3 regions of the Streptomyces sp. NPDC047061 genome follow, and region 2 is predicted to be linked to each of the others. Evidence: riboswitches for the same ligand, from Rfam matches in the RefSeq annotation. Region 2 holds a riboswitch; each other region holds the start of a gene.
What was found. Region 2 has a riboswitch for thiamine pyrophosphate ahead of ABZ887_RS17260 (thiamine ABC transporter substrate-binding protein). Riboswitches for the same ligand answer to the same signal wherever they lie in the genome.
Positions count from the first base shown of each region.

Region 1: linked by a shared signal. The riboswitch ahead of thiO (glycine oxidase ThiO) and the one ahead of ABZ887_RS17260 (thiamine ABC transporter substrate-binding protein) in region 2 are both predicted to bind thiamine pyrophosphate.
Region 3: linked by a shared signal. The riboswitch ahead of thiC (phosphomethylpyrimidine synthase ThiC) and the one ahead of ABZ887_RS17260 (thiamine ABC transporter substrate-binding protein) in region 2 are both predicted to bind thiamine pyrophosphate.

Region 1 is NZ_JBEYVI010000003.1:79,888-89,709, forward strand. It holds gene pknB (Stk1 family PASTA domain-containing Ser/Thr kinase) at 1-367, opposite strand, end outside; gene ABZ887_RS06435 (thiazole synthase) at 618-1,412, opposite strand; gene thiS (sulfur carrier protein ThiS) at 1,418-1,630, opposite strand; gene thiO (glycine oxidase ThiO) at 1,627-2,796, opposite strand; TPP riboswitch at 2,794-2,905, opposite strand; gene ABZ887_RS06450 (FAD-dependent oxidoreductase) at 3,046-4,284, shown strand; gene ABZ887_RS06455 (Rv2175c family DNA-binding protein) at 4,377-4,742, shown strand; gene thiE (thiamine phosphate synthase) at 4,775-5,422, shown strand; gene metF (methylenetetrahydrofolate reductase [NAD(P)H]) at 5,556-6,479, shown strand; gene ABZ887_RS06470 (hypothetical protein) at 6,536-7,540, shown strand; gene ABZ887_RS06475 (NAD(P)/FAD-dependent oxidoreductase) at 7,568-9,082, opposite strand; gene ABZ887_RS06480 (DUF4126 domain-containing protein) at 9,144-9,758, opposite strand.
Region 2 is NZ_JBEYVI010000010.1:97,674-107,495, reverse strand. It holds gene tsf (translation elongation factor Ts) at 1-813, shown strand, start outside; gene pyrH (UMP kinase) at 1,028-1,786, shown strand; gene frr (ribosome recycling factor) at 1,933-2,490, shown strand; gene ABZ887_RS17280 (phosphatidate cytidylyltransferase) at 2,811-3,830, shown strand; gene ABZ887_RS17275 (cytochrome P450) at 4,206-5,450, shown strand; gene ABZ887_RS17270 (VOC family protein) at 5,488-6,276, shown strand; gene rlmN (23S rRNA (adenine(2503)-C(2))-methyltransferase RlmN) at 6,345-7,451, shown strand; TPP riboswitch at 7,495-7,602, shown strand; gene ABZ887_RS17260 (thiamine ABC transporter substrate-binding protein) at 7,681-8,757, shown strand; gene ABZ887_RS17255 (iron ABC transporter permease) at 8,802-9,822, shown strand, end outside.
Region 3 is NZ_JBEYVI010000004.1:201,100-210,921, reverse strand. It holds gene ABZ887_RS09480 (helix-turn-helix domain-containing protein) at 1-116, shown strand, start outside; gene ABZ887_RS09475 (SsgA family sporulation/cell division regulator) at 215-652, shown strand; gene ABZ887_RS09470 (YibE/F family protein) at 823-2,430, opposite strand; TPP riboswitch at 2,502-2,679, shown strand; gene thiC (phosphomethylpyrimidine synthase ThiC) at 2,672-4,474, shown strand; gene ABZ887_RS09460 (NUDIX hydrolase) at 4,550-4,987, opposite strand; gene ABZ887_RS09455 (NADP-dependent oxidoreductase) at 5,021-5,959, opposite strand; gene ABZ887_RS09450 (helix-turn-helix domain-containing protein) at 6,125-6,541, shown strand; gene ABZ887_RS09445 (hypothetical protein) at 6,588-7,457, opposite strand; gene ABZ887_RS09440 (metallophosphoesterase) at 7,639-8,727, opposite strand; gene ABZ887_RS09435 (LacI family DNA-binding transcriptional regulator) at 8,983-9,822, opposite strand, start outside.

The DNA of each region.
Region 1 (9,822 bases), on a different contig from region 2:
CCAGGATGTCCAGCGCGGCCCGCGGCTGCAGCGCGCCGCGCTCGCGCAGCACGTCACGCAGGGTGCAGCCGGCGATGTACTCCATGGCGAGATACACGTACGACCGGTCGGCCCCCTGGTCGTAGACCTGGACGACGTTCGGGTGGGCCAGTCGGGCGACCGACTTGGCCTCCCGGATGAACCGCTCCACGAAGGACACGTCGGCGGCGAGCGCCGGGTGCATCACCTTCAGCGCGAGCACGCGGTCCAGCCGGACGTCCAGCGCCCGGTAGACCGTGGCCATCCCGCCGACGGCGATCCGCGCGTCGACGCGATACCGGCCGTCGAGCACCTGCCCGACGAGGGGGTCCTGAAGGGTCGTATCCACCCGCCGAGTGTACGAGCACCGGCTGACACCCCCACAGGTGAGACCGCTTTCCCCAGCGGACTGCAGCGCACCTGTGACGCTTCGCACGTGGCTGAAATATGCACCTACCCACCCGCGACCCCCGCCGGAGCCGATCCCCCCACGACCCGCGGACGCCGACGGTGCTCGGCCCCCACGGGAGAGTCCCGCTTCTCGGCAAACAGTCACGGGTGGTGCGTGGGTGGGAGAGCAGGCGGGAGCGGGCCGGCGGTCAGAACGCGGGGCGCTCGGGGTCCAGCACGGCCAGGCCCTCCGCAGGAGAGGACGCCTCGGCGAGGTACCGACGCGGAATCCGCCCCGCCAGCCGGGCCAGCCGCCCCGCCTCCACCCCGGCCCGCATGGCGTGAGCCATCCGCTCGGGATCCTGCGCCCGCGTCACCGCCGACGCCAGCATCACCCCGGCACACCCCAGCTCCATCGCCAGCGCCACGTCCGACGCCGTACCGGCTCCCGCGTCCAGGATCACCGGCACGCGCGCGTGTTCGACGATCAGCTGGAAGTTGTGCGGGTTGCGGATCCCGAGCCCGGACCCGATCGGCGACCCCAGCGGCATCACCGCGGCGCACCCCACGTCCTCCAGCTTCCGGGCCAGCACGGGATCGTCGTTCGTGTACGGCAGCACCGTGAACCCGTCGTCCACCAGCGTCTCCGCCGCGTCAAGGAGCTCGACCGGGTCCGGCAGCAGGGTCCGCTCGTCGGCGATGACCTCCAGCTTGATCAGCGAGGTGCCCAGCGCCTCCCGCGCCAGCCGGGCCGTCAGCACGGCCTCCCCGGCGGTGTAGCACCCCGCCGTGTTCGGCAGCACCCGGATCCCGAGCCGGTCGAGGACCGACAGCACGGAGCCCCGTACCCCCGGGTCCACCCGCCGCATCGCGACCGTCGTCAGCTCGGTCCCGGACGCGACGAGCGCCCGCTCCAGCACCTCCAGGCTGGGCGCACCCCCGGTACCCATGATCAACCGGGAGGAGAACGTCGTACCCCCGAGGACGAAGGGATCGTCGGCCACGGCGCTCACCCTCCCTGCACGGCGGTCAGGACTTCCACGCGGTCACCGTCGGCGAGTCCGGTCGTCGCCCACTGCCCGCGCGGTACGACGGTCTCGTTGACGGCCGCGGCCACCCCGGAGGGCGCGGCGGTCAGGGACCTCACGAGCGTGTCGAGAGCGGTGCCCGGGGCGATCTCCCGGTGCTCCCCGTTGACGGAGATGGTGACGGAGACGGTCATGCGGTCTGCTCCACAAGGACGCCGGGAACGGTGCCGAATCGCCTCGGGGTGAACGGACGGGCCTCCTCCGGCGGCTCGCCGCCGGTCAGCAGCTCCGCCATCACGTCTCCGGTGACCGGCGTGAGCAGCACCCCGTTGCGGTAGTGCCCGGTGGCCAGCAGCAGCCCGTCGAGGAGGGTCGGCCCGAGCAGCGGCGCGTTGTCGGGGGAGCCGGGGCGCAGTCCGGCCCGGGTCTCGGTCAGGGGCAGCTCGGTGATCCCGGGGACCAGCTCGTGCGCGTCGCGCAGCAGCTCGTACACACCGCCCGCGGTGACCGTCGTGTCCCAGCCGAGCTCCTCGCTGGTCGCGCCGACGACCAGCTCGCCGTTCTCCCGGGGCACCAGGTAGACGTTCCCGCCGCGCACCACGGCCCGTACGGTCCGGCTGAGGAACGGCGCGTACCGCGCGGGCACGGTCAGCCGCAGCACCTGCCCCTTCACCGGCCGCACCGGCGGCAGCACGTCGTCGGGCACGCCCGCGAGCCGTCCGCTCAGACTTCCGGCGGCGAGCACCACCTGCCCGGCGCCGCAGGTGTCACCCGCGCGGGTGCGGACACCGGTGGCCCGCTCCCGCCCCACCTCCAGGCGCTCGGCCCAGTCGCGGTGGAACACCACCCCGGCCCGCTCGCACGCGGCCACCAGCGCGGCCGAGAGCCGGCGCGGGTCGATCTGGTGGTCGCCGTCGACCCGCAGCCCGCCGCGCACACCGGGCGCGAGCATGGGCTCCAGGCGTCGGCACTCCCGCCCGGACAGCCACTCGGACTCCAGGCCCGACTGCTGCTGGAGGGCGTGCAGCTCGCGCAGATGGGCGCGGTCGTCGGCGTCCAGCGCGACCGCGAGGGTGCCGCAGCGCCGGTAGCCGAGGTCGTGGCCGGTGAGCTCGGTCAGCTCGGCGGCGAAGGCGGGATAGCGACGGGCGGAGGCCAGGTTGAGCCCCAGCAGGGTCTGCTCGCCGTAGTGCAGCTCGGTGACCGCGGCCAGCATCCCGGCCGCGACCTGCGCGGCCCCGCCACCGGGCGCCGGGTCGACCACGGTGACGTCGAGCCCGCGCTGAGCCGCTCGCCAGGCCGTGACCAGGCCGATGATTCCGCCCCCGATGACAAGGACGTCTGACGTACGTGAGGACATGGGCGTCCAGCCCCTCCCTTCGCCGGCATGACCCGGATCAGGTTCGTACGGTCGGAGGCCGCCAGCCTCCCTCTCAGCCCGGTGCGTCCGGGCTCCCGCGTGTGCTTCCCCGCCACCCTAGCCCGCGGGGCTCCGCCCTTGTAAGACGGCCTCGGACGGCGCTGTGGACAGTGCTGTGGAACAGGTCACTCGCCGCGCCCCTGACTGACTCCTCGTCAGTTGTCTATCGTTCTTGTCTATGGTGATCACGTGAGCGAGCAGACGCAGCGACGGAGCACGTCACAGACGCGGCGCGTGGTCGTCGTGGGCGCGGGCATGGCCGGGGTGCAGACCGCCGTCGCCCTGCGCGAACAGGGGTTCACCGGGACCGTCACGCTGATCGGCGCCGAGCCGCACCAGCCGTACGACCGGCCGCCGCTCTCCAAGGCCGTGCTGCTCGGCAAGTCGGAGGGCTCCGCCTTCGAGGTCGACTTCGAGGCGCTCGGCATCGAGCTGGCGCTCGGGCGCGACGCGCTGGGCGTGCGCGCCGCCGACCACGAGCTGGACACCGAGGCCGGACCGGTGCCGTACGACGTCCTGGTCCTCGCCACCGGCGCCGAGCCGATCACGCTGCCCGGCACCGAGGGCGTGCCCGGCGTCCATCTGCTGCGCACCCTGGACGACGCCGAGCGGCTGCGTCCGGTGCTCGCCCGGCAGCACGACATCGTGGTCGTCGGCGCGGGCTGGATCGGCGCCGAGTTCGCCACCGCGGCCCGTGCGGCCGGCTGCGCGGTGACGGTCGTGGAGGCCGCCGACCGCCCGCTCGCGGGAGCGCTCCCGGCCGAGGTCGCCGCGCCGATGACCGCCTGGTACGCGGACAGCGGCACCGAACTGCGCACCCACGCGCGCGTGGCCGGCGTCGAGCCCGGCGCGGTGCTGCTCGACGACGGCTCGCGGCTGCCCGCGGGCGCCGTCGTGGTCGGCATCGGCGCCCGCCCCGCCACCGCCTGGCTGGCCGGCTCCGGCATCGAGCTGGGCACCCGCGGCGACGTGCTGGCCGACGACCGTCTGCACACCAGCGCCCCGGACGTCTACGCGGTCGGCGACTGCGCCTCCTTCCCGTCCGGCCGCTACGGCGAGCGCCTGCTGGTCCACCACTGGGACAACGCCCTCCAGGGCCCGCGCACGGTCGCCGCCAACATCCTCGGCGAGTCCGAAGCGCTCTACGACCCGGTCCCGTACTTCTGGTCGGAACAGTTCGGCCGCTTCGTCCAGTACGCGGGCCACCACGCCGCCGCCGACCGCCTGGTGTGGCGCGGCGACCCGTCGGGCCCGTCCTGGAGCGTCTGCTGGCTCCGCGAGGACCGCCTGGTAGCCCTGCTGGCGGTAGGCCGCCCCCGTGACTTGGCGCAAGGCCGCCGCCTGATCGAGGCAGGCCGCGAAATGGACCCGGAGGCCTTGTCCGACCCCGCCCGCCCCTTGAAAGACGCGACTGCAGCGCCCCGATAGGGGCGCGGGGAACTGCGCGACCAGCCCCCACGGCGCCGCACCCGGACAACCACCCATCGCGGCCTCCACGGCGGAACGCCTACCCTTGTTCCGTGACCGAGATTGACGCAAACACCGATGCTCTCGTCCCCGCCTGGCTCACCCTCCCCGACATCGCAGAGATGATGGACGTCGAGGTGACGCGCGTGCGGCAGCTGGTCAAGGAGGGCCAGCTCATCGCCGTCCGCCGTGGTGAGAACAAGGCACTGCACGTCCCCGCCGCCTTCATCGACGGGGACAAGGTCGTCAAGGGCCTGACCGGCACCCTGACGCTCCTGCGGGACGACGGCTTCACCGACGAAGAGATGCTGGAGTGGCTCTTCACTCCCGACGAGACCCTGCCGGGCACCCCCGCACAGGCGCTCAGCGAGAATCGCGGCACGGAGGTGAAGCGTCGCGCCCAGGCGCTCGCCGTCTGAGGCAACCAGTACCGAATCGACGGGGGACACCGATGACCGACACCGCCCGCGCCCAGCTGGCCGACGCCCGGCTCTACCTGTGCACGGACGCCCGTAAGGAGCAGGGCGACCTCGCGGAGTTCCTGGACGCGGTCCTGGCGGGCGGTGTCGACGTCGTGCAGCTGCGCGACAAGGGCATGGAGGCCGCGGAGGAGCTGGAGCACCTCGCGGTGTTCGCCGACGCCTGCGCCCGGCACGGCAAGCTGCTCGCGGTCAACGACCGCGCCGACGTGGCCCACGCGGCCGGCGCCGACGTGCTCCACCTCGGCCAGGGCGACCTGCCGGTCCCGGCGGCCCGCGCGATCCTCGGCCCGGACGTCCTGATCGGCCGTTCCACGCACGCCGAGTCCGAGGCCGCCGCGGCCGCCGTGCAGGACGGCGTGGACTACTTCTGCACCGGCCCCTGCTGGCCCACCCCCACCAAGCCCGGCCGCCCCGCCCCCGGCCTCGGCCTGGTGCGGTACACCGCCGCGCTCGGCACCGACCGCCCCTGGTTCGCCATCGGCGGCATCGACCTCGGCAACCTCGACCAGGTGCTGGACGCGGGCGCCCGCCGCGTGGTCGTGGTCCGGGCGCTGACCGCGGCCGACGACCCGGGCGCGGCGGCGGCCGAGTTCGCCAAGCGGCTGCGGTCGGCGTAACCGTCTGCCTGTCCGGCTCCCCGCTCGTCCGGCTGTCCGGAAACTTGTCCAGTATCCGGACGCGAGCTCGACAATTCGGGCAAATATCCCGAGTTCGGTTGGGTGACCGCCCGCCCCTGGCTAACCTGCGGGTATGGCCCTCGGAACCGCATCGACCAGGACTGACCGCGCACGCACCGTGCGCGACATGCTCGCCACCGGCAAGACCACGTACTCGTTCGAGTTCTCGGCGCCGAAGACCCCCAAGGGTGAGCGGAACCTGTGGAGCGCGCTCCGGAGGGTCGAGGCGGTCGCCCCCGACTTCGTCTCCGTCACCTACGGCGCCGGCGGTTCCACCCGCGCGGGCACGGTCAAGGAGACCGAGCAGATCGTCGCCGACACCACGCTCACCCCGGTCGCCCACCTCACCGCGGTCGACCACTCGCTGGCCGAACTGCGCAACATCATCGGCCAGTACGCGGACGCCGGGATCCGCAACATGCTCGCGGTGCGCGGCGACCCGCCCGGCGACCCGATGGGCGACTGGGTGGCGCACCCGCAGGGCCTGACCTACGCGGCCGAACTCGTCCGGCTCATCAAGGAGTCGGGCGACTTCTGCGTGGGCGTCGCCGCCTTCCCGGAGATGCACCCGCGCTCCAGTGACTGGGACGCCGACGTCCGGCACTTCGTCGACAAGTGCCGCGCGGGCGCCGACTACGCCATCACGCAGATGTTCTTCCAGGCCGAGTCGTACCTTCGCCTTCGTGACCGGGTCGTCGCGGCCGGCTGCGAGACCCCGGTCATTCCGGAAATCCTGCCTGTCACCAGTGTGAAGATGCTGGAACGGCTGCCCAAACTCAGCAACGCCGCGTTCCCGGACGCCCTGAAAGAGCGGATCCTCACAGCGAAAGACGATCCGGCGGCGGTACGCTCCATTGGCATCGAGTACGCCACGGAGTTCTGCGCCCGGCTGCTGGCCGAGGGAGTGCCAGGACTGCACTTCATCACGCTCAACAACTCCACGGCGCCGCTGGAAATCTACGAGAACCTGGGCCTGCACCATCCCCCGCGGGCCTAGACCGGCCGCACCGGAGTACGACACACTGCGTAGCGGTCACAGGAGGAGGGGCGTACATGGGCTGGACGGTCCTCTACGCAGCGTTCGGCATCGTCGCGCTGTGGTTGCTCGGCGAGGTACTGCTGCAGTACAAGGCGCGGCTGCGCTGGCGGCTGCTCGCCTTCGTCGGCTTCCTCGGGGTCGTCTTCGGCGTCCTGATCCCGTCGGTCATCGTGATCGGTGTGGGTGCGATCGCGTTCGCGGTCGGCCAGACGTACGTCACGCTGTCGTTCCGCCGCGGCTTCGAGGCCGGCTGGGCGGTCAAACGCCCCGGCACGGACGGTGACGGCGGCCTGACCAAGCGCCGCCGCGGCGAGCCGGACGAGGACCCGGGTCTGGAGGCCACCGACCCGGACGTGGCCGACGCCGCCTACGCCGAGCAGCAGGGCGCCTACGCCACGGGCAGCATGCCGTCCTACGGCGGTGACGACTACGAGCGTGACGACGTCTTCACCCCGGCGGCCCGCACCATGGAGCCCGGCGCGGCCGAGTCCACGGTGTACGAGCCGCAGCCGATGCCCGAGGACACCGGCTCCTACGGCGTCTACCGCGACGCCGGCTACGCCGCCACCGGCGACCAGCAGGCCGCCTACGCGACCGCCGGCCAGGACCAGGCCTACGCCGCCCAGGGCACCGACCAGAACTACGCCTACGACTACTCCGGCTACGGCCAGCAGCAGTACGGCTACGACACGGGCGCCCAGCAGCAGTACGCGAACTACTCCGACCCGTACATCGGCAACAACCAGACCTACGGCGGTGCCGGGTACGACCAGTCGTCGTACGGCACCCAGCAGTACGACCAGCAGGGCTACGCCCAGGGCCAGTACGGCAACGGCACCGGCGGCTACGGCGAGACCCCTGCGGGCGGAGTCTGGGTCCCGCAGCAGCGCGGCGACGAGACCTACGGCGGCGAACTCCCGCAGGAGCAGCAGTACCCCTACCAGGGCCAGGGCGACGGGCAGGGGCAGCAACAGGGCCAGCAGGGCAACGGCTACGACGAGCAGCAGTACCGTTTCTGAAGCGGTCCCGCTCCCGGGGAACCCGGCTCACTGCGAGCCGCGGAACTCCGGTCCCTCCACGATCAGTCCCGCCACCAGCGCCCCCGACATGCCCGCGTGCGGCAGCCCGCCGCCGGGATGCGACCAGCCGCCCACCCGGTAAAGACCGGGCAGCCGGGTGGAGTTGGCCGGGTGCAGGAAGCGGCCCCGGCCGGCGGCGAGGGCGGGAGCGGAGATCCTCCCGGACCCGGTGGTGTCCGTGCCCGGTTCCGGCTGCCGTGTCTCGTGCCAGAGCAGGCGCTCCCGCAGCCCCGGGACGGCGGCCTCGGCGGCTTCCAGGAGGAAGTCCGTGTAGGCCCCGGCGGTGCTCTCCCGCTCCCAGCCGGCCTCGGCCGACAGCACCGCGGACAGCACCACGGACTCGTGGTCGTCGTCCGGTCTGAGCGCCGGGTCGTCGGGGCGCAGCACCGTCACGGTGGGGCGCACCGGCCGGTCGCCGCCGGGCGAGGCCAGCAGGTCCAGCTCGGTCTCCTCGTCCGGGGCGTGTACGACCGTGCGGTGCGCGGCACCGGCCTCGGGCCCGCCGCGCAGCGCGAGCAGCACGGTGAAGCGGCCCGGACCAGGAGACCGCAGGTCGGCCCGGACATCGCCGTCGGCGTCCAGCGGGCACCCCGTGCGTCGGGTCAGGGCGTCGAGCCGCACCGGATCCACCCCGGCCACCACCTGGTCCACGTCGATCACACCGCTGTCGGCCAGCTCCACCCCCGCCGCGCGGCCGTCCTTCGCCAGCACCGCCGTGACCTCGGCGCCGAACACGAACTCCACTCTCCGGCGCACGCACCGCTCGTACACCGCACGCGCCAACTCCCGCATGCCACCGCGCACATACCAGGTCCCGAAGGCATGCTCCAGATACGGCAGCACCGCTGCGCTCGCCGGCGTGTCCCGGGGGTTGAGGCCATGGGCGAGCGCGTGGCTGTTCAGGAGGGCGGCGAGCCGCTCGTCGCGCAGCTCCCAGGCGCCGATCTCGGTGAGCGTGGCCGCCCGGCGGGTGCGCAGCAGCTTCTTGTGCGGTACCGACGGATACGGCTCGCGCTCGGCCAGCACCTGCCAGTTCGGCCACAGCGGTTCCTCCAGGAGCGGGCGCCGGGTGCGGTCCCAGGCCTCCCGGGCCCGCACCAGGAAGTCGCCCCAGCGCTGCCCGGCGCCCGCCCCGAGCGCCTCGTCCAGGGTGGTCACGACGCCCGCGCGGGACGCGTTCGGCAGGGACACCTCGGTGCCGTCGGCGAAGACGTGCCGGGCCGACGGGTCCACCTGGACCAGCTCGACGCGGTCCTCCAGCGGCTCCTTGCCGGTCTTGACGAACAGGTCGCGGTACACGGCGGGCAGCGTCAGCAGCCCCGGGCCGGTGTCGAAGGCGAACCCGTCCCGCTCGAACCGGCGTACCTCGCCGCCGTACGTCTCCGTCCGCTCGTACACCGTCACCCGGTGGCCCGCCACGGCCAGCCGGGCGGCCGCCGCCATGGCGCCCATCCCGGCGCCGATCACCGCAATCCGTCCCATGCCCGCGACTTTATCGACCGCCACTGACAGCCCGGTCCGGCGAGTCCGGTCCGGCGGGCCGTCAGCCGGGCGGCCGTCCCACCTGCGCCGCGAGCCGCCGTTCCTCCCGGCGCTGGGCGCGGCGGCGCCAGAACCGCCGGATCCGGGAGATCAGGAACACCAGCACGATCAGACCGGTGGCCAGCAGCACACCCGCGATGATCGCCGCCGGCAGCGGATGGAACATCGCGAACGTCACGATCCCGGCGACCCCGAGATCCTCCGCCAGGCTCACCGCGATGTTGCTGAACGGCTCCGGCGAGGTGTTGATCGCCATCCGGGTACCGGCTTTCACGGTGTGGCTGGCGAGGGCCGTGGAACCGCCGACCAGCCCGGCCGCCACGTCCGAGAGCGAGCCGCTGTGCCCGGCGAGCAGCGCCCCGACCCAGGCGCCCGCCACCGGCCGGATCACCGTGTGCGCGGAGTCCCACACCGAGTCGACGTACGGGATCTTGTCGGCGACCGCCTCGCACAGGAACAGCACGCCCGCGACGATCAGCACCTCGGGGCGCTGCAGCGTCTCGGGGACGTCGTCGCTCAGGCCCGTCGCGCCGAAGAGGCCGAGCAGCAGCACCACCGCATAAGCGTTGATTCCGCTGGCCCAGCCGCTGGTGAAGACCAAGGGGAGTACCGACACGGACGCGATCGTAACCAGTCGGCGGCCGCACGTCCTGGGCCTGCGTGCGCACACCTGAGTACGT
Region 2 (9,822 bases):
GTCAAGAAGCTCCGCGAGCTCTCCGGCGCCGGCATGATGGACTGCAAGAAGGCCCTGGACGAGGCCGAGGGCGACGTCGACAAGGCTGTCGAGGCGCTCCGTATCAAGGGCCAGAAGGGCGTCGCCAAGCGCGAGGGCCGCTCCGCCGAGAACGGCGCCGTGGTCTCGATCATCGCCGACGACAACTCCTCCGGCGTCCTTGTCGAGCTGAAGTGCGAGACGGACTTCGTCGCCAAGGGTGACAGGTTCCAGGCCGTCGCCAACACCATCGCCGAGCACGTCGCGAAGTCCGCTCCGGCCGACCTGGAGGCGCTGCTCGCCTCCGAGATCGAGCCCGGCAAGACCGTCCAGGCGTTCGTCGACGAGGCCAACGCCAACCTCGGCGAGAAGATCGTCCTGGACCGCTTCGCGCAGTACGCCGACGGTTACGTGACGGCCTACATGCACCGCACGATGCCCGACCTGCCGCCGCAGATCGGTGTCCTCGTCGAGCTGGACAAGCCGAACGCCGAGATCGCCAAGGGCGTCGCCCAGCACATCGCCGCCTTCGCGCCGAAGTACCTGGCCAAGGAGGACGTGCCGGCCGACGTCGTCGAGTCCGAGCGCCGCATCGCCGAGGAGACCACCCGCGCCGAGGGCAAGCCCGAGGCCGCGATCGCCAAGATCGTCGAGGGTCGTCTGAACGGCTTCTTCAAGGACGCCACGCTGCTCGGCCAGCCGTACGCGCTCGACAACAAGAAGTCGGTCCAGAAGGTTCTGGACGAGGCCGGTGTCACCCTGAAGCGCTTCACGCGCATCAAGGTCGGCATCTGAGTCCGTACCGCGATCGACGCGCGACCCACGGGGAAATCCCGATAGGGTCGGTCGACAGCAGTCGTCCGTACACACCGCCACACCCAGGGACGTGACGGACGGCGGCAGATCTGACGAGGAGGCCATTGCCGCGCATGGGCAGCGAAAAGCGACCCCACCGGCAATGGCCTTCTTCGTATGCGTATGTGCAACACGTGAAAGAGGCGGGATCTCCATGACCACCAAGGCCCAGAAGAGCGACGACGGCAAAGTACACGGCCGGTTTCTGCTGAAGCTGTCCGGAGAGGCCTTCTCCGGTGGCGGGGGCCTGGGCGTGGACCCGGACGTGGTGCACAAGATCGCCCGCGAGATCGCGGCCGTCGTCCGCGACGGCGCACAGGTCGCCGTCGTCATCGGCGGCGGCAACTTCTTCCGCGGCGCCGAACTCCAGCAGCGCGGCATGGACCGGGCCCGCTCCGACTACATGGGCATGCTCGGCACCGTGATGAACTGCCTCGCCCTCCAGGACTTCCTGGAGAAGGAGGGCATCGACAGCCGGGTGCAGACCGCGATCACCATGGGTCAGGTCGCCGAGCCCTACATCCCGCTGCGCGCCGTGCGCCACCTGGAGAAGGGCCGTGTGGTCATCTTCGGCGCCGGTATGGGCATGCCGTACTTCTCCACCGACACCACCGCCGCCCAGCGCGCCCTGGAGATCGACGCCGAGGCGCTGCTCATGGGCAAGAACGGCGTGGACGGGGTCTACGACTCCGACCCCAAGACCAACCCCGACGCCGTCAAGTTCGACTCCCTCGGCTACGGCGAGGTCATCACCCGCGAGCTCAAGGTCGCCGACGCCACCGCGATCACGCTCTGCCGCGACAACAAGCTGCCGATCCTCGTCTTCGAGCTGCTGGCGGAGGGCAATATCGCGCGCGCCGTCAAGGGTGAGAAGATCGGCACGCTGGTGGGTGAACAGGGCAGCCGGGACTGACCGGCACCGCCTGACGCACCCTGACCGGGGGATGGACAATGTCCTGCCGGTCGGGAACCGTCAGGGAAAGAAGACGCGACGCAGCCGGCCGCCGCCCCGCAACGGAACCGCAGCCGGGCCTTACTCAAGACACGCAGGAGCAAGTGGTGATCGAAGAGACCCTCCTCGAAGCCGAGGAGAAGATGGAGAAGGCCGTCGTGGTCGCCAAGGAGGACTTCGCCGCGATCCGCACCGGCCGTGCGCACCCGGCGATGTTCAACAAGATCGTGGCCGACTACTACGGCGCGCCGACGCCGATCAACCAGCTGGCCTCGTTCTCCGTGCCGGAACCGCGCATGGCGGTCGTGACCCCGTTCGACAAGACGGCCCTGCGCAACATCGAGCAGGCGATCCGCGACTCGGACCTGGGCGTCAACCCGAGCAACGACGGCAACATCATCCGGGTGGTGTTCCCGGAGCTCACCGAGGAGCGCCGCCGCGACTACATCAAGGTCGCCAAGGGCAAGGCGGAGGACTCCAAGGTCTCCATCCGCTCCGTGCGCCGCAAGGCCAAGGACGCCATCGACAAGCTGATCAAGGACGGCGAGGTCGGCGAGGACGAGGGCCGCCGCGCCGAGAAGGAGCTCGACGACACCACCGCGAAGTACGTCGCGCAGGTGGACGAGCTCCTCAAGCACAAGGAAGCGGAGCTTCTCGAAGTCTGATGAACGACTCATCCTGGGGAGCCCCGCCGCACGCCGGGCCGCAGGCCGGGCAGGCGGGCTCACCCGCCGGGCAGGCCGGATCACCGGCCGGGTACTGGGGACCGAACGATCAGGGCACCGGCCAGGGCTACGACCACGGCCACGGGCCGGTCTCCGCCGAGGGCTACGGTGCTGGTCAGGGCTACGGTCCCGGCCAGGGGTACGGTCCCGGCCAGGGGTACGACCTCGGCCGTGGCCACGGCTATGACCAGGGGCATGTCCAGGGAGCCGTCCCGGCGGGTCCCGCGTACGATGCGCAGAACGCGCAGCAGACTCGCCCCATGCCCATCGTGCCCGACGACGTACCCGCGTACGGCTCAGACCAGGACGACGACCGGGGGGCCGCTCGGCTGAGCGGCCCCTTGTTCCGAGACGAGACGTTCCGCAACGACACCCCGTCGGCGCAGCCCCTGCCTCACGCGGCGGCGCCGCAGAATCCGGAGCCCATGCCCGACGCCCCACAGCCGGCGCCCGTGCCGCAGAAGAAGAGCGCGGGGCGCGACCTGGGTGCGGCCATAGGTGTCGGCGTCGGACTGGGCGTCGTGATCGTGGCGTCCCTGTTCGTCGTCAAGGCCGTCTTCGTCGGCGTCGTGGCGGTCGCGGTCGTGGTCGGCCTGTGGGAACTGACCAGCAGGCTCCAGGAGCGCAAGGGCATCAAGGCGCCCCTGGTCCCGCTGGCGCTCGGCGGCGCCGCGATGGTGGTGGCCGGCTACGCCCGGGGCGCGGAGGGTGCCTGGGTGGCCCTGGCTCTCACCGGTCTGGCCATCCTGGTCTGGCGGATGACGGAACCGCCGGAGGGCTATCTCAAGGACGTCACGGCGGGTCTCTTCGCGGCGTTCTACGTCCCGTTCCTGGCGACGTTCGTGGCGATGATGCTCACCGCCGACGACGGCCCGTTCCGGGTCATGACCTTCCTGCTCCTCACGGTGGTCAGCGACACCGGCGCCTACGCGGTCGGCTGGCGCTTCGGCAGCCACAAGCTCGCTCCGCGCATCAGCCCCGGCAAGACCCGCGAGGGCCTGGTCGGCGCGGTGCTGTTCGCGATGGTCGCGGGCGCGCTGTGCATGCAGTTCCTGATCGACGACGGCACCTGGTGGCAGGGCCTGCTGCTCGGCCTCGCGGTCGCCGGCAGCGCCACACTCGGCGACCTCGGCGAGTCCATGATCAAGCGGGACCTCGGCATCAAGGACATGGGCACGCTGCTCCCGGGCCACGGCGGCATCATGGACCGACTGGACTCGCTGCTGCCGACGGCGCCGGTGGTGTGGTTGTTGATGGTCTTGTTCGTCGGGAGTGGGTGACGGTGGGCCACGGCGCCACGCCGCGGTAGCGGCAGGTCGACACAGCATGGACCGACTGGACTCGCTGCTGCCGACGGCGCCGGTGGTGTGGTTGTTGATGGTGCTGTTCGTCGGCAGTGGCTGATCCGCTTCGCCGGCCGCGGCTGAGCTCCTTCGTCGGCGGCGACCGATCTCCTTCGTCAGCGGTGGCCGATCTACAGACACGTCGGCAGTGGCTGCCGTGCAGCTGTCGTAGGCGAGCCCCCGTCCTTCACAGGGCGGGGGCTCGGCGGTATCCCGGCCCCGGATGACGCAGCAGAAATCGCATGGTCATGCCGGTCGGAGGCAGACTCCCTGTGAGGACGCTGTGTCCTCCGACGTGCAGGGAGTGTGCCCATGCCCCTCGACCCGGCCCCGGCCTCCACCCCGTCCCCGACCCCGCCTCCTCCGCCGGTGCGGTTCTGGCCCGTCGACGATCTGCCCGCGCTCGACCCGGACCCGTTCCTGGACGAACTGCTGCGCGACGAGCCGGTCACCCGGATCAGGCTCGCGCACGGCGAGGGGGACGCCTGGCTGGTCACCCGCTACGAGGACGTCCGCTTCGTCACCTCCGACCCGCGTTTCTCCCGGGAGGCGGTCGTCGGCCGCGACATCACCAGCATGCGCCCGGCGCCCGTGGCCTCCCAGACGGCGGGCCTCCAGTACATCGACCCGCCCCGGCACAACCGGCTGCGCCGGGTCGTCGCCCGGGCCTTCACCGGGCGGGCCATGCAGCGGCTGCGGCCGATGGCGGAGCGCCGGGCCGGTGAACTCCTCGACACGATGGAGGCCGCGGGCCCGCCGGCCGACCTCATGGAGCATCTGCACGGCCCCTTCCCGATCGCCGTGATCCGTGACTTCCTCGGCGTCGACGAGAAGGACTGGCACCGCTGGGCGGCCACCGGCGAGGCGCTGCTCTCCGCGGGCCCCGACGCCGAGGCGCGCGCCCGGGAGGCCGCCCGCACCACCCGGGCCCGGATCTCCGAGCTGCTGCAGAGCCGCCGCGAGGAGCCCCGCGAGGACCTCGCCGGGGTGCTGGCCCAGGCCACCGCGGACGGCGAGATCACCGGCGACGAGGCGATCTCCCTGGCCACCGCCATCCAGGTCAGCGGTGGCCACGCGGTCCGCAACAACAGCGGCTCGATGATGTACGCGCTGCTCACCCACCCCAAGCACCTGGACCGGCTGCGCCGTGAGCCGGAGCTGCTCCCCAAGGCCGTGGACGAGCTGTTCCGCTACGTCCCGCACCGCAACGGCGTCGGCATCCCGCGCGTCGCCGTCGAGGACGTCGAGGTCGGCGGCCAGCTGATCCGGGCCGGCGAGGTCGTCTACAACGCCTATGTCGCCGCCAACCGCGACCCCGCGGTCTTCACCGACCCCGACGACCTGGACTTCGACCGCACCAACGGCCCCCACCTGGCCTTCGGCCACGGCCCCCACCACTGTATGGCCGCGATCATGGCCCGCATGGAGGCCGAGACCATGATCGGCTCGGTCCTCGCGCGCTTCCCGGACATCCGCCTGGCGGTACCTCCCGAGGAGGTCGAGTTCCAGCGCCAGGGCCTGATCCGGGGACCGCGTACGCTGCCCGTGACCTGGTGAGCGAAGACGGCCGCGGACGGCCGAGGAGGACCCCGCCATGCTGACCACCCAGTACGTTCCCGGCGCCCCGAACTGGCTCGACGTGGGCACCCCCGACACCGACGCGAGCGCCGCCTTCTACTCCGCCGTCTTCGGCTGGCAGCACCGGTCGGCCGGACCGGAGGCCGGCGGCTACGGCTTCTTCGAGCAGGACGGCGGGACGCTCGCAGGGATCGGCCCGCTCACCGAGGAGGGCGCGAGCCCGTCCTGGACGGTGTACTTCCACACCCCGGACGCCGACGCCACCGCCAAGGCCGTGGAACAGACGGGCGGCTCCGTCCGGGTCGCCCCGGCGGACGTCTTCACCGCCGGCCGGGCGGCCGCCTTCACCGACCCCACCGGCGCGGACTTCGCGGTCTGGCAGCCGGGCGACACCCAGGGCCTGGACCTCGTCGCGGTCCCCGGCAGCCTCGCCAGAACGGAGCTGTACACCACCGACGCGAGCGCGGCGAAGGCCTTCTACGAGTCGGTCTTCTCCTGGCAGACCCGCGACGTGCCGATGGGCCCGGGGCTGACCTACACGATCCTCACCCCGGCCGGCGCAGGCCCGGCGGCGGCCCACGGCGGGCTGATGCAGCTGCCCCAGGCCAACCTCGACGCCGGATCCACCCCGGAGTGGCACCCGTACTTCGAGGTGACCGACTGCGACGCCACGCTGGCCAGGGCCACCGGGGCCGGAGCCACCGTCCTCATCCCGGTCACCGAAGCCCCGGGCATCGGCCGCTTCGCCATGTTCCTCGACCCCTTCGGCGCCCTCCTCGCCATCATCACGACCGCCGGGCGCTGAGCCCCCGGACTCCCGCCGAAACCCACGGTCGCGGGCCACCGCAGTTGATCTGCGACACTGGTTGGGTTATGCCTAAGCCCGGAGAACTCACTTTCGTCGCGCCGCGCGGAGCCAAGAAGCCGCCGCGGCATCTCGCCGATCTCTCGCCCGCCGAGCGCAAGGACGCGGTGGCCGAGGTCGGGGAGAAGCCGTTTCGTGCCAAGCAGCTCTCGCAGCACTACTTCGCGCGGTACGCGCACGACCCCGAGCAGTGGACGGACATCCCGGCCGGCTCGCGGGACAAGCTGCGGGAGGCGCTGTTCCCCGAGCTGATGACCGTCGTGCGGCATCTGTCGACCGACGAGGGGACGACCCGCAAGACGCTGTGGAAGCTCTTCGACGGGACGCTCGTCGAGTCGGTGCTGATGCGCTACCCGGACCGGGTGACCATGTGCATCAGCTCGCAGGCCGGCTGCGGGATGAACTGCCCGTTCTGCGCGACCGGACAGGCGGGGCTCGACCGGAACCTGTCGACCGCCGAGATCGTCCATCAGATCGTCGACGGGATGCGGGCGCTCCGGGACGGCGAGGTGCCCGGCGGGCCCGCGCGGCTGTCCAACATCGTCTTCATGGGGATGGGGGAGCCGCTCGCCAACTACAAGCGGGTGGTCGGCGCCATCCGGGCGCTCACCGATCCGGCGCCGGACGGACTGGGGCTCTCGCAGCGCGGGATCACCGTCTCGACCGTCGGACTCGTCCCGGCCATCCACCGGTTCGCCGACGAGGGCTTCAAGTGCCGGCTCGCGATCTCGCTGCACGCCCCCGACGACGAACTGCGCGACACCCTCGTCCCCGTGAACACGCGGTGGAAGGTGCGCGAGGTCCTAGACGCCGGCTTCGAGTACGTCGAGAAGAGCGGGCGGCGGCTCAGCATCGAGTACGCGCTCATCCGCGACATCAACGACCAGGCCTGGCGGGGGGACCGGCTGGGGCGCCTGCTCAAGGGCAAGCCCGTGCACGTCAACCTCATCCCGCTGAACCCGACGCCGGGTTCGAAGTGGACCGCGTCGCGGCCGGAGGACGAGAAGGCGTTCGTCGAGGCGATCGAGGCGCACGGGGTACCGGTCACCGTCCGGGACACCCGGGGCCAGGAGATCGACGGCGCCTGTGGTCAGCTCGCGGCCACCGAGAGGTAACCGCCCTGGACACCGAGCGGTAGGATCTGGCCAACACATCTTCATAATCCGACAGGGGAGCGCCACAGCGCTGAGAGTGCGGCAACCGGGCCGCAGACCCTCTGAACCTCGCCCAGGTCATTCTGGGTAGGAAGTTCGGTCATCACTCAAGCTGTTGCGCCCTGCCCGCACACCGCGGGCAGGGCCGCGTCTCTTCCTGGTCAACTCCAGGAGGAATGAACCAGTGCACATCAGGCACACCAGAACCTTCGTGGCCGCGGCGGTCGGGCTCGGGCTCGTGACGCTGTCCGCGTGCTCGTCGTCGGACAGCGGGTCCGGCTCCGACTCCAAGACCGTCACCCTCGTCAGCCACGACTCGTGGGCCGTCTCCAAGAACGTGCTCCAGGACTTCGAGAAGCAGTCCGGCTACAAGGTCAGGGTCCTCAAGGACGGTGACGCCGGGCAGGCCGTCAACAAGGCGATCCTGACCAAGGACAACCCGCAGGGCGACGTCTTCTTCGGCGTCGACAACACCCTGCTCTCCAGGGCCCTCGACAACGGTCTCTTCCAGCCGTACGCGGCGAAGGGGCTCGACACGGTCGGTACGGCGTACCAACTCGACGCGGCCGAGCACCGGGTCACGCCCATCGACTACGGCGACATCTGCGTCAACTACGACAAGGCGTACTTCAGCAAGCACAAGCTGACCCCGCCGACGTCGTACGCCGACCTCGTCAAGCCCCAGTACAAGAACCTCCTCGTCACCGAGAACGCGTCCACCTCCTCGCCGGGGCTCGGCTTCCTGCTCGGGTCCGCGGCGCAGTACGGGGACAGCGGATGGCAGGGCTACTGGAAGCAGCTCAAGGCCAACGGCGTCAAGGTCGTCGACGGCTGGGAGCAGGCCTACAACGAGGAGTTCTCCGGCTCGGCCGGCGGGAAGAAGGCGGGCGGCGACCGGCCGCTCGTCGTGTCGTACGCCTCCTCGCCGCCCGCCGAGGTCATCTACGCCGATCCGAAGCCGAGCACCGCGCCCACCGGCGTCGCGACCGGCACCTGTTTCCGGCAGATCGAGTTCGCGGGACTGCTGAGCAACGCCGGGAACACCAAGGGCGGCAAGGCGCTCATCGACTTCCTGGTCTCCAGGGAGTTCCAGGAGGACATGCCGCTGAACATGTTCGTGTACCCGGTGGTGAAGGGCGCGAGCGTGCCCGCCGAGTTCACGAAGTACGGGCCCGCCGCCCAGGATCCCGAGACCATGGCGCCCGACAAGATCGCCGCCAACCGTGACCAGTGGGTCAAGACGTGGACGTCACTCGTACTGAAGTAGCCCCGCACAAGGGCCGTTCGGGGAGCGCGGCGCGGCTCGGGCTGATGCTCGTGCCCGTCGCGTTCTTCGGCGTCTTCTTCGCCTGGCCGGTCGCCGCGATCGTCAGCCGCGGCCTGAAGGTCGACGGGGTCTGGCGGCTCGGGCGGATCGCCGACGTCCTCGGCCAGTCCGACATCCGGCACGTGCTCTGGTTCACCACCTGGCAGGCGCTCGCCTCCACCGCGCTCACCCTGCTGGCCGCGCTGCCCGCCGCCCATGTCTTCGCCCGCCTCGACTTCCCGGGCAAGCAGGTGCTGCGGGCCGTGGTGACGGTTCCCTTCGTGCTGCCGACGGTCGTGGTGGGGACCGCCTTCCTCGCGCTCGTCGGGCGCGGCGGGCTGCTGGACGAGTGGTGGGGGGTACGGCTCGACACCACCGTCTGGGCGATCCTGCTGGCGCACGTCTTCTTCAACTACGCGGTCGTCGTACGGACCGTGGGCGGGCTCTGGGCCCAGCTGGACCCCCGGCAGGAGGAGGCCGCCCGGATGCTCGGCGCCTCCCCGCTGGGCGCCTGGCGGAAGGTCACGCTGCCCGCGCTCGCGCCCGCCGTGGCCGCCGCCGCGCTGATGGTGTTCCTGTTCACCTTCACCTCCTTCGGCGTGGTGCAGATCCTCGGCGGGCCCACCTTCTCCACCCTCGAAGTGGAGATCTACCGGCAGACCTCCGAGATCTTCGACCTCTCCACGGCCGCCGTCCTGACGATCGTGCAGTTCGTGGCGGTCGGCGCGATCCTCGCCGTGCACGCGTGGACGGTACGGCGGCGGGAGAGCGCCCTGCGACTGGTGGACCCGTCGGTGACGGCACGCCGGCCGCGCGGGGCCGGGCAGTGGGCGCTGCTCGCCGGGGTCCTGGCCACCATCGCCGTGCTGCTCGTGCTGCCGCTGGCCGTGCTGGTGCGGCGGTCGCTGGACGGGGGGTTCGGGTACTACCGGGCGCTGGGCGACGCGGACGGCGGGACCTTCCTGGTCGCGCCGATCGAGTCGGTGGTCAATTCCCTGGAGTACGCGGTCGCGGCCACCGCCATCG
Region 3 (9,822 bases), on a different contig from region 2:
CGATCGCCGTCTCCCTCCCTCTCCACCAGGCCGACCGGCTGCTGCCCGCCGTCCGGCAGTTGCAAGGCGAAGTGGGCCGGCATCTGGGGTCCCTGGCGATCGCTATCAGTATCTGAAAACTCACTCCTTGTGATCTCCCGTGTACTTTCAGCAAGATTTGACCACCATCAAGGGATAAATCCCGGCCAGTCGGTGTCATATGACGGGGTAGGCAATGCGCGAGTCCGTACAAGCAGAAGTCATGATGAGCTTTCTCGTCTCGGAGGAGCTCTCCTTCCGCATCCCCGTGGAGTTGCGCTACGAGACCTGTGATCCCTATGCCGTCCGGCTCACCTTCCACCTGCCCGGGGATGCGCCGGTGACCTGGGCCTTCGGCCGGGAGCTGCTGATCGACGGGGTGGGGCGGCCGTGCGGCGAGGGCGATGTGCACATCGCGCCCGCCGATTCCGAGGTGCTGGGCGAGGTGCTGATCCGGCTTCAGGTCGGCGGCGACCAGGCGGTGTTCCGGTCCTCCGCACCTCCGTTGGTGGCTTTCCTCGACCGTACGGACAAGCTGGTGCCGCTCGGCCAGGAGGGTTCACTCGCCGACTTCGACGCCCACCTCGACGAGGCCCTGGACCGCATCCTGGCCGAGGAACAGAGCGCCGGCTGAAGCGTTACGGCACGGGGCGCACGCCGCTCCGCCGAGCCGCGTGAGGACGCGCAGGAACGCTTCTGCGCGTCCGGTGCGAGGCCCCTGCCGGCACGCTTCTTCTCATGCGGACCGTCCGTGCCTCACCTCGTGCCTCGTGGACGGCCTCCTCCCGGGCCGTCCACCGCGCCTCACCGCTTCCGGCGCCGTCCCCGTCCGGCCCGTGCCGCGGTCGGCGCGGGCTCCACGGACACGGCTGTCTCCGTGCCCGGCCGGTCGGCGGACACCACCAGGGCCGCGAGCAGCGTGGTGACCGGCACCGAGGCGACCAGGCCGATCGAGCCGACCAGGGTGCGCACGATCTCCTCGGCGACCAGCTCGCTGTTGGCGACCGTGGCCACACTGCTCTGCGCGATCGAGAAGAGCAGCAGCAGCGGCAGCGCGGCACCCGCATAAGCCAGAACGAGGGTGTTGACGACGGACGCGATGTGGTCACGGCCGATGCGGATGCCCGCCCGGTACAGCCCGCGCCAGCCCATGGTCGGGTTGGCCTCGTGCAGTTCCCAGACGGCCGAGGTCTGGGTCACCGTCACGTCGTCCAGGACACCCAGCGAGCCGATGATGACACCGGCCAGCAGCAGACCGCTCATGTCGATCGACGGGTACAGGCCGTGGATCAGGCCGGTGTTGTCGTCGGTGTTGCCGGTGAGCGCGGCCCAGTCGATGAACTCCGAGCCGAGCAGTCCGATCAGGCACAGCGAGACCAGTGTGCCGAGCACGGCCACCGAGGTCCGGGCCGACAGCCCGTGGCAGATGTACAGGGCGATCAGCATGATGGCGCTCGACCCGACCACCGCCATCAGCAGCGGGTTCGATCCCTGCAGGATTCCCGGCAGGATGAACAGGGTCAGCACCAGGAAGCTGACCGCCAGCGCGACCAGCGCCATCACACCGCGCAGCCGGCCCACCACCACCACGGCGAGCGCGAAGATCCCGGCCAGCAGCGCCATCGGGAACTTCCGGTTCACGTCGGTGACGGAGTACTGGAGGTCCTTGGGCGCGGAGGGCTCGTACGCGGCCACGACCTTCTCGCCCTCGTGCAACTGCCGCGACTGGTCGGGCTGCACGATCTCGGTGAAGGTACGGCCCTTGTCCTTGCCGGCGTCGACCCGGACCGTGGCCTTCTTGCAGGTGTCTCCCTCCTCCTTCGAGGAAGTGCCGTCGGCGGTGGAGGTGTCTCCGGCCGAGCCGCCGCCGGAGGCGTTGACCGACTTGCAGCTGACCGAGACGACCTTGGTGACCGTCGCCGCCTGCGTCTGGCGGTCGAAGCCGACGCCGGTGCGCTCGTGCGGCGGGGCACCGCCGGGCCACAGCACCACCAGGCCGACCGCGACCGCGGCGGTGAAGGGGATCAGGATCGCCGCGATGACCTTGCGCAGATGCTTGGAGACGGGTGCGGCGGGGCCGTGGCTGTGGCTGTGCCCGTGCGAGTGGCCGTGACCACCGCCGGGCCCGGAGCCGCTCTGGCCGGTGCTCGGACCGGGCGCATGGCCATGGGGCCGGCCGTTGGCCGCATGGCCATGGGCCTCTCCGTGGCCGTGACTGTGACCGGGGGCCTGGCCGTTGTCGTGATGGTGGGTGTGGCTGAGGGCGTGCCCCTGGTCGTACTGCTCGCCCTGACCGTGGGTGTGTCCGTCACCGGCACCATGGCCCCCGTGGCCGGGTCCGCCGCCCTGCGCGGCGCCGTTGCCGCGCCGCGGCTCGGGCGGCGGATAGGGGTGCTGCTGTGTCGAGGTCACCGCCCGATCATCGCAAGAACGGCAGGGGCCCTCTGTTCACCGCGCCCGAATTGACGCTAGCGTGGAGGCACCTTTGCACACGCGGGAGCTCGGAGCACCGGGCTGAGAGGGCGCTGACCTCCGTATTCGCGATGTTTCACGTGGAACGAGTGATGTTTCACAGGAAACGCCGCCCGACGGAAGCCGCTGCGTCGACCGCCGAACCTGTTACCGGGTAATGCCGGCGTAGGGAGTAGGTCTCATGACCAACAAGGACGCACGCACGCCTGCCTTCAGTCAGGACGAACAGCCCATTTCGGGTGAAAAGTCCCCGGAGGCCGGGAAGTCCATCGGCTGGCACAAGGGGTATGTCGAGGGCACCCGCCCCGATCTGCGGGTGCCGGTCCGTCAGGTGCACCTCACCAACGGGCAGTCGGTCACGCTCTACGACACCTCGGGCCCGTACACCGATCCGCTCGTCGAGACCGACGTCCGCAGGGGCCTGCCGCCGCTGCGGGAGAACTGGATCATCGCCCGCGGCGACACCGCCGAGTACGCGGGCCGGCCCGTCCGTCCCGAGGACGACGGGATCAAGCACACCTCGCCGCGTGGTGGCCTGCGCAACCTGGACGCGGTCTTCCCGGGCCGCCCGCGCCAGCCGCGCCGCAGCCGGGACGGCGAGGCGGTGACGCAGCTCGCGTACGCCCGCCGGGGTGAGATCACCCCGGAGATGGAGTACGTGGCCATCCGCGAGAACGTTTCTCCCGAGGTGGTCCGCGAGGAGATCGCGGCGGGCAGGGCCGTACTGCCCGCCAACGTCAACCACCCGGAGATCGAGCCGATGATCATCGGCAAGCGGTTCCTGGTAAAGGTCAACGCCAACATCGGCAACTCCGCGGTCACCTCCTCCATCGAGGAGGAGGTCGAGAAGATGACCTGGGCGACCCGCTGGGGCGCCGACACGGTCATGGACCTCTCCACCGGCCGCAACATCCACACCACCCGCGAGTGGGTGCTGCGCAACTCCCCCGTCCCCATCGGCACGGTGCCGCTGTACCAGGCCCTGGAGAAGGTCGACGGCAGGGCCGAGGAACTGACCTGGGAGATCTACAAGGACACGGTCGTCGAACAGGCCGAGCAGGGCGTGGACTACATGACCGTCCACGCGGGCGTACGCCTCCCGTACGTGCCGCTCACCGCCAACCGCAAGACCGGCATCGTCTCGCGCGGCGGCTCGATCATGGCGGCCTGGTGCCTCGCGCACCACAAGGAGTCGTTCCTGTACGAGAACTTCGAGGAACTCTGCGAGATCCTCGCCGCCTACGACGTCACGTACTCCCTGGGCGACGGCCTGCGCCCCGGCTCCATCGCGGACGCCAACGACGAGGCCCAGTTCGCGGAGTTGCGCACGCTCGGGGAACTCAACCGGATCGCGAAGCGTTTCCACGTACAGACGATGATCGAGGGCCCGGGCCATGTCCCGATGCACAAGATCAAGGAGAACATCGACCTTCAGCAGGAGATCTGCGATGAAGCTCCGTTCTATACGCTCGGCCCGCTGACCACGGACGTCGCACCGGCGTACGACCACATCACCTCCGGCATCGGTGCCGCGATGATCGCCTGGTGGGGCACGGCGATGCTCTGCTACGTCACACCCAAGGAGCACCTGGGCCTGCCCAACCGGGACGACGTCAAGACCGGCGTCATCACCTACAAGATCGCCGCCCACGCGGCCGACCTCGCCAAGGGCCACCCGGGCGCGCAGGAGTGGGACGACGCGCTGTCCGACGCCCGCTTCGAGTTCCGGTGGGAGGACCAGTTCAACCTCGCCCTGGACCCGGACACGGCCCGAGAGTTCCACGACGAGACCCTGCCGGCGGAGCCGGCGAAGACGGCCCACTTCTGCTCGATGTGCGGGCCGAAGTTCTGCTCGATGAAGATCTCGCAGGACATCCGGCGCGAGCACGGCGGGAGTCGGGACGAGGTCGAGGCGGGGATGGCTCAGAAGTCGAAGGAGTTCGCGGCTGCGGGGAACCGGGTGTATCTGCCGATCGCGGACTGAGGGCGGACCCGGGAGTGTGCCGGAGGCTCGGGAAGCGGGCTTCGGCACACGGCCCGGCCGTCGGGACCGCCCCGGCTACCGGGCTCGCCATGCCTCGGCGTGGGCCGGCACGTACGCGGCGAGTTCGGGTGGGTTCAGGTCGAGTGCGGTCACGGCGGTGAGGTCCAGCGGGATCCGGACCGGCTCGAAGTCGCCGGTGTCGGGGGCGTCCACCTCGGGGCCGTCGCGGCGGTCCTGGTCCATGTCCAGCAGGTCGGCGAGGAAGAAGTGCTGGGTGACGGTGAGCGTCCCGCCCGGTTCGGTCACGGTCAGGAGAGGCGTGGCGGGGCCGATCGTGGCGCCGATCTCCTCCATGACCTCGCGGCGCAGTGCCGCTTCGAGACCGGCGTCGTCGGGTTCTACGCCGCCGCCCACCGTCGTCCAGTACGGGGAGCCACCCGGCCATCCCCGGCGCAGGAGAACCAGGTGGTCACCGTCGAGCAGGACCACGCGCACCTTGTGACGGAGCTTCATGGACGGACCTTCATAGGGGGACGGCAGTGCCTTTCACGGGATCAGGACGAGCTTTCCGGTGGTGCGGCCGGCCTCGATCGCGCGGTGGGCCTCGGCGGCCTCGGACAGCGGGTAGGTGTCCTGGACGAGTATCCGCAGCCTGCCCGCCTCGATACGTTCCGTGATCCGTTCCAGCAGCTCACCGGAGGGGGCGGCAGTGACCCACACGTAGCGCATCCCGCGCTCGGCCGCCTGGCGTTCGTCCGTTCCCGGGTCGATCGACGCACCGACGAGCAGGCCGCCGGGGCGCAGCACATCCAGGGAGCGCGGCCCGTAGGACCCGCCGACCAGGTCCAGAACCGTGTCCACCGGAGCCACGGCGGACTCGAAGCCGGTGGTCGTGTAGTCGATCAGCTCGTCGGCACCCAGCCCGCGCAGCAGGTCGTGCCGGCCACCCCGGGCCGTGCCGATGACGTACGCCCCCAGCTCCTTGGCCAGCTGCACCGCGACATGGCCGACGCCACCGGCCGCCGCATGGATGAGCACCCGGTCACCGGGCCGGACCCGCGCCAGCACGGCCAGTGCCTGCCAGGCGGTCACCGCGGCGAGGGGGACGGCACCCGCGACCGCCAGATCGACGTTCCCGGGAGCGGGGGCCAGCGCCCCGGCCGGTACGGCGGTGAACTCTGCGTACGCACCGCGCCGGGAGACCGGCAGCATGCCGTACACCCTGTCGCCCGGGGCGAACCGTGTCACGCCCTCGCCGACCCGCTCCACGGTGCCGGCGACATCGTTGCCCGGCGTCCACGGCAGCTCGACCAGCTCCGGCACCCGGCCGGAGCGGAGCACCGCGTCGCCGGGATTCACCCCGGCCCCGGCGACCCGCAGCAGGACCTCTCCGGGGCCCGGCTCCGGTATGCCGGTCTCGGCGTACTCCAGCGTCTCGGGACCACCGAACACGGACTGGACGACGGCATGCATACGGGCGGACATCGGATCAGAGCTCCTCGGCGACGGGTAGCGGCAGGCCGCGGAGGGCAGCGGCGGGTCGCGGTCGTTGTGGTCGTTGTGGTGGCCGCGGCGGCCGCGGCGCGTTCCATGCTCGACCTCGGCAACTGCCCTGTGGAAGAAGGCACTTTCCTGATATCGAGGTTCCTCATGGATACCGGCTTCGACCTGAGAGAACACGGCGGCGTGGACGTCTTCCTGCGCGACTGCCCCACCCGTGCCGTGCTGGACGTGATCGCCGGCAAGTGGACCATGCTGGTGCTGGTGGCCCTTGCGGACGGCCGGCCCATGCGGTTCGCGGAGCTGCGCAGACGGCTGGACGGCGTGACGCCGAAGGTGCTGACGCAGACCCTGCGCGCGCTGGAGCGGGAGGGACTGCTGACGCGCACGGTGTATCCGACGGTGCCGCCGCGGGTCGAGTACCGGCTGACCCGGCTGGGCCGGGAGGCGGGCGGGCTCGTGCAGCGCATCACCGACTGGTCGCAGGCGAACGTGGCCGCCATGCAGGCGGCGCGGGAGGAGTTCGACGGGCGGGCTGCCCGTCAGCTCCCCGGCGCGGCCTCCTAGACCGGTTGTCCGGCCTGCGCCCCCTGGCCGGGGGCGCAAGCCGGGGTCATTCCGGCTGGTGTTCCGGGCCTCCGAAGTCCGGGCTGGTGTAGTCCGGGCTGGTGAAGCTCGGGCGGGGGGCGGGTGCGGCGCCGTCGTCGGTGCTGAAGCCGGGACGGTCGTAACCGAGCCGCGGCATCCGGCCCGCCGGGCTCGGCGGGGCGGTGCGCCGCAGTCCGGCCGTGCCGGTGTCGGTGGCCAGCGCTTCCCGCAGGAAGGGCAGGATGCCGCGCTCCAACAGGGCGTCCCGCCAGGCCTCGCGGGCCTTGGCCACCTCCCCGCCGGGTTCGCCGTAGGCTCCGGCCTCCAGCGAGGGGCTGTTGCGCAGTGCGGTGAGCAGCAGTCCCGCGCCGGCCATGATGATGGCGGCCGCGGTCACGACGCCGAACACCCAGCCCGCGGTGAGCATGGTCTGGGCGAACGCCGGTGCCGGGTCCAGCATCTTCAGGACGTAGCCGACGAGCAGGAAGATGGCGGCGGCGGTACCGGCGAGCACGGGCGCCAGGACCAGGGCGAGGGCGAAGCCTCCGGCGCCGGTGGTCTCGGCGGCCTCGCCGAGGGTGGTGGCGAGCCCCATCGCGCCGCCCGCGCCCGGCTCCACGGAGCCGGGTTCGTGGACGGCGGCCGGGGTGGACCGCGCCGGATTGCGCAGTTCCTCGCGGACCTTCACATAGTGCTGGTACTCGGTCGCCGCGGCCGCCGTGATCAGAGTGGTGGCGTTGAGCGCCATGGTGCGCAGCTGTTCGGTGTTCAAACGCTGGCCTATACCGGCCAGTTCGGGACGGTACTGGGCGGAGCGCAGCGCCTCGTCGAGGATCCGCTCGTACTCCTGGCGGTCCTCGCTGTGCAGGTGCTGCGGAACGCTGTTCATGTGCATCCCCCGATGCTCCGTAGGGCTGGTGGCTCGCACGGCGGCGAGCCGTCGGGCAGAAACGGAGGGGAGCCTGCTACGGATAAACCGATGGTAGAGCCGTTACGGCACGCGGTGACAGGGGGTTGCCGGAAATTGGGGATGTCCCGCGTGTGACGTCGGGGGGATCGAACAGCCCGGCGAAAGCTCAGTTGTCCAGCGGAAGTTGCCTCACCAGCAGCTTTCCGGCCATGGTCACGCCACCGTCCATGGCGATGGCGAGCCCGTCGGCGTAGACGTGCGGTCCCTCCACAACGGGGCCGTTGCCCTCTTCGCCCTCCTCGGAGCCGACTTCCCCCAGCAGATAGGGAATCGGGCTGTGTCCGTGAACGATGCGGGTGCCTCCGTACGTATCGAGAAGGGAACGGACGGCGTCTGCACCCCCCTCGTCGCGGAAGGAGAAGCGCTTGGTGAACTTGCGGAACAGATCCCACACCTCGTCCGCGTCATTACGCGTGATGGTCTCGCGGACCGTGTCGTTGACCGCCTCGATCGAGTCGCCGTAGTCGAGGTAGGCGGTGGTGTCGGAGTGGACCAGCAGATAGCCGTCGACCTCCTCGACGGCGTCCAGGCGGGCCATCCACTGCAGGTGGTGGTCCTGGAGCCGGTCCATGTCGGTCTTCTGGCCGCCGTTGAGCAGCCAGGCCGCCTGGAAGGTGGCGGTGCCCGCGCCGGAGTTGACGGGGGTGTCGCCGAACCGCTTGGCGCCGAGCAGCAGCAGCTCGTGGTTGCCCATGAGGGCCTTGCAGTAGCCGCCGGCCGCGGCCGCCTCGGCGGACAGCCGCATCACCAGGTCGATGACGCCGATGCCGTCCGGACCCCGGTCGGTGAAGTCGCCGAGGAACCACAGCCGGGCGGTGCCCGCACACCACTGCCCGTCCGCGTCGATCAGACCCTGCTCGCGGAGCGCGGCGAACAGCTCGTCGAAGTAGCCGTGCACGTCACCGACCACGAACAGCGGGCCGGGGCCGTTCCCGGGCTGCGCGGCGGGGCCGGCGGCCGGTTCGACGGGCGTCTGGAGCGTGTCGCCGCGGTGGATGACCGGCAGGTCGCGCTGGGTGGGTGTGTACCCGTCCGGATATCCCTCGGGGTACATGTCGTCGAGCGGTGGGACGACGTCGCCGGGGTGGGTGCTGGGGGCGTACGGACCGGTCTCGTTGACGTACCCGGGCACCCGGAAGTCGCGCAACGTCGCCGTCCGCTCCGCCTCGGGTCCCTGACCGGCCCCCTGAGTCATCAGACCCCTCCACCATCGCGCCGCATCTGCACCGCTTCGGACTGCCTGGTCGCAGCGGCCCGCGGTGTCGTGGGCCCATCATAGGAATGCCCGTCGCGCCGTGTGATGACCCAGGGGTGGTGAATCCGGGCAGGACTCCGGTTCAGCGTGGCTTTCGCCCCGGTTGGGCAGGGGTTCGACCCCGTACCGTTCAGCTGCCGGCCGCCGTCCGATGCCGCCCGGCAGCTGTGCCGTCCCGCTCTTCGCACGCCCGTGCTACTCCTCCTCCGGTGCCCGCGGCGGGCTGACCGTGGTGCGCTGGGTGCGTCGCTGGGAGGAGGTGCGCACGATCAGTTCGGTCGGTATCACCTGCTCGACCGGCTGGTCCGACTCGACCCCCTCGATCGCGTCGATGAGCAGCTGCACCACCGCCGTGCCGATGCGGCGCGGCTTCAGGGAGAGCGTGGTGATGGGCGGCTCGGTGTTGGCGTACACGGTCGACTCGCTGCAGCACACCAGGAGCAGGTCGTCGGGGACGCGCAGCCCGTAGCGGCGGGCGGCGGCGAGCAGGTCGGTGCCGTTGGGGTCGAAGAGGCCGTAGACGGCGTCGGGGCGGTCCGGGCGGGCCAGCAGACGGTCGGCGGCGACCGCGCCCGCGCACGGGTCGTGCGCCGGGTAGGCCTCGTAGACCGGGTCCTGGCCGACGCGCTCGCACCAGCGCAGGTAGGCGGTGGTCGACAGGTGCGTGTACGTGTCCGTCGTGGTGCCCGTGAGCAGGCCGATCCGGCGGGCGCCCGCGGCGGCGAGATGGTCGAGGATGCCGAGGACGGCGGCCTCGTGGTCGTTGTCCACCCAGGCGGTGACCGGGAGGGAGCCGGCCGGGCGGCCGTCGGAGACCACCGGCAGGCCCTGCCGTACCAGTTCGCTGACCACCGGGTCCTGGTCGGAGGGGTCGATGACGACCGTGCCGTCCAGGGCGACGTTCGACCACACGTCGTGGCGCGAGGTCGCGGGCAGGATCACCAGGGCGTAGCCGCGGGCGAGCGCGGCCGAGGTGGCGGCGCGCGCCATCTCGGCGAAGTACGCGAACTCGGTGAAGGTGAAAGGTTCATCCCC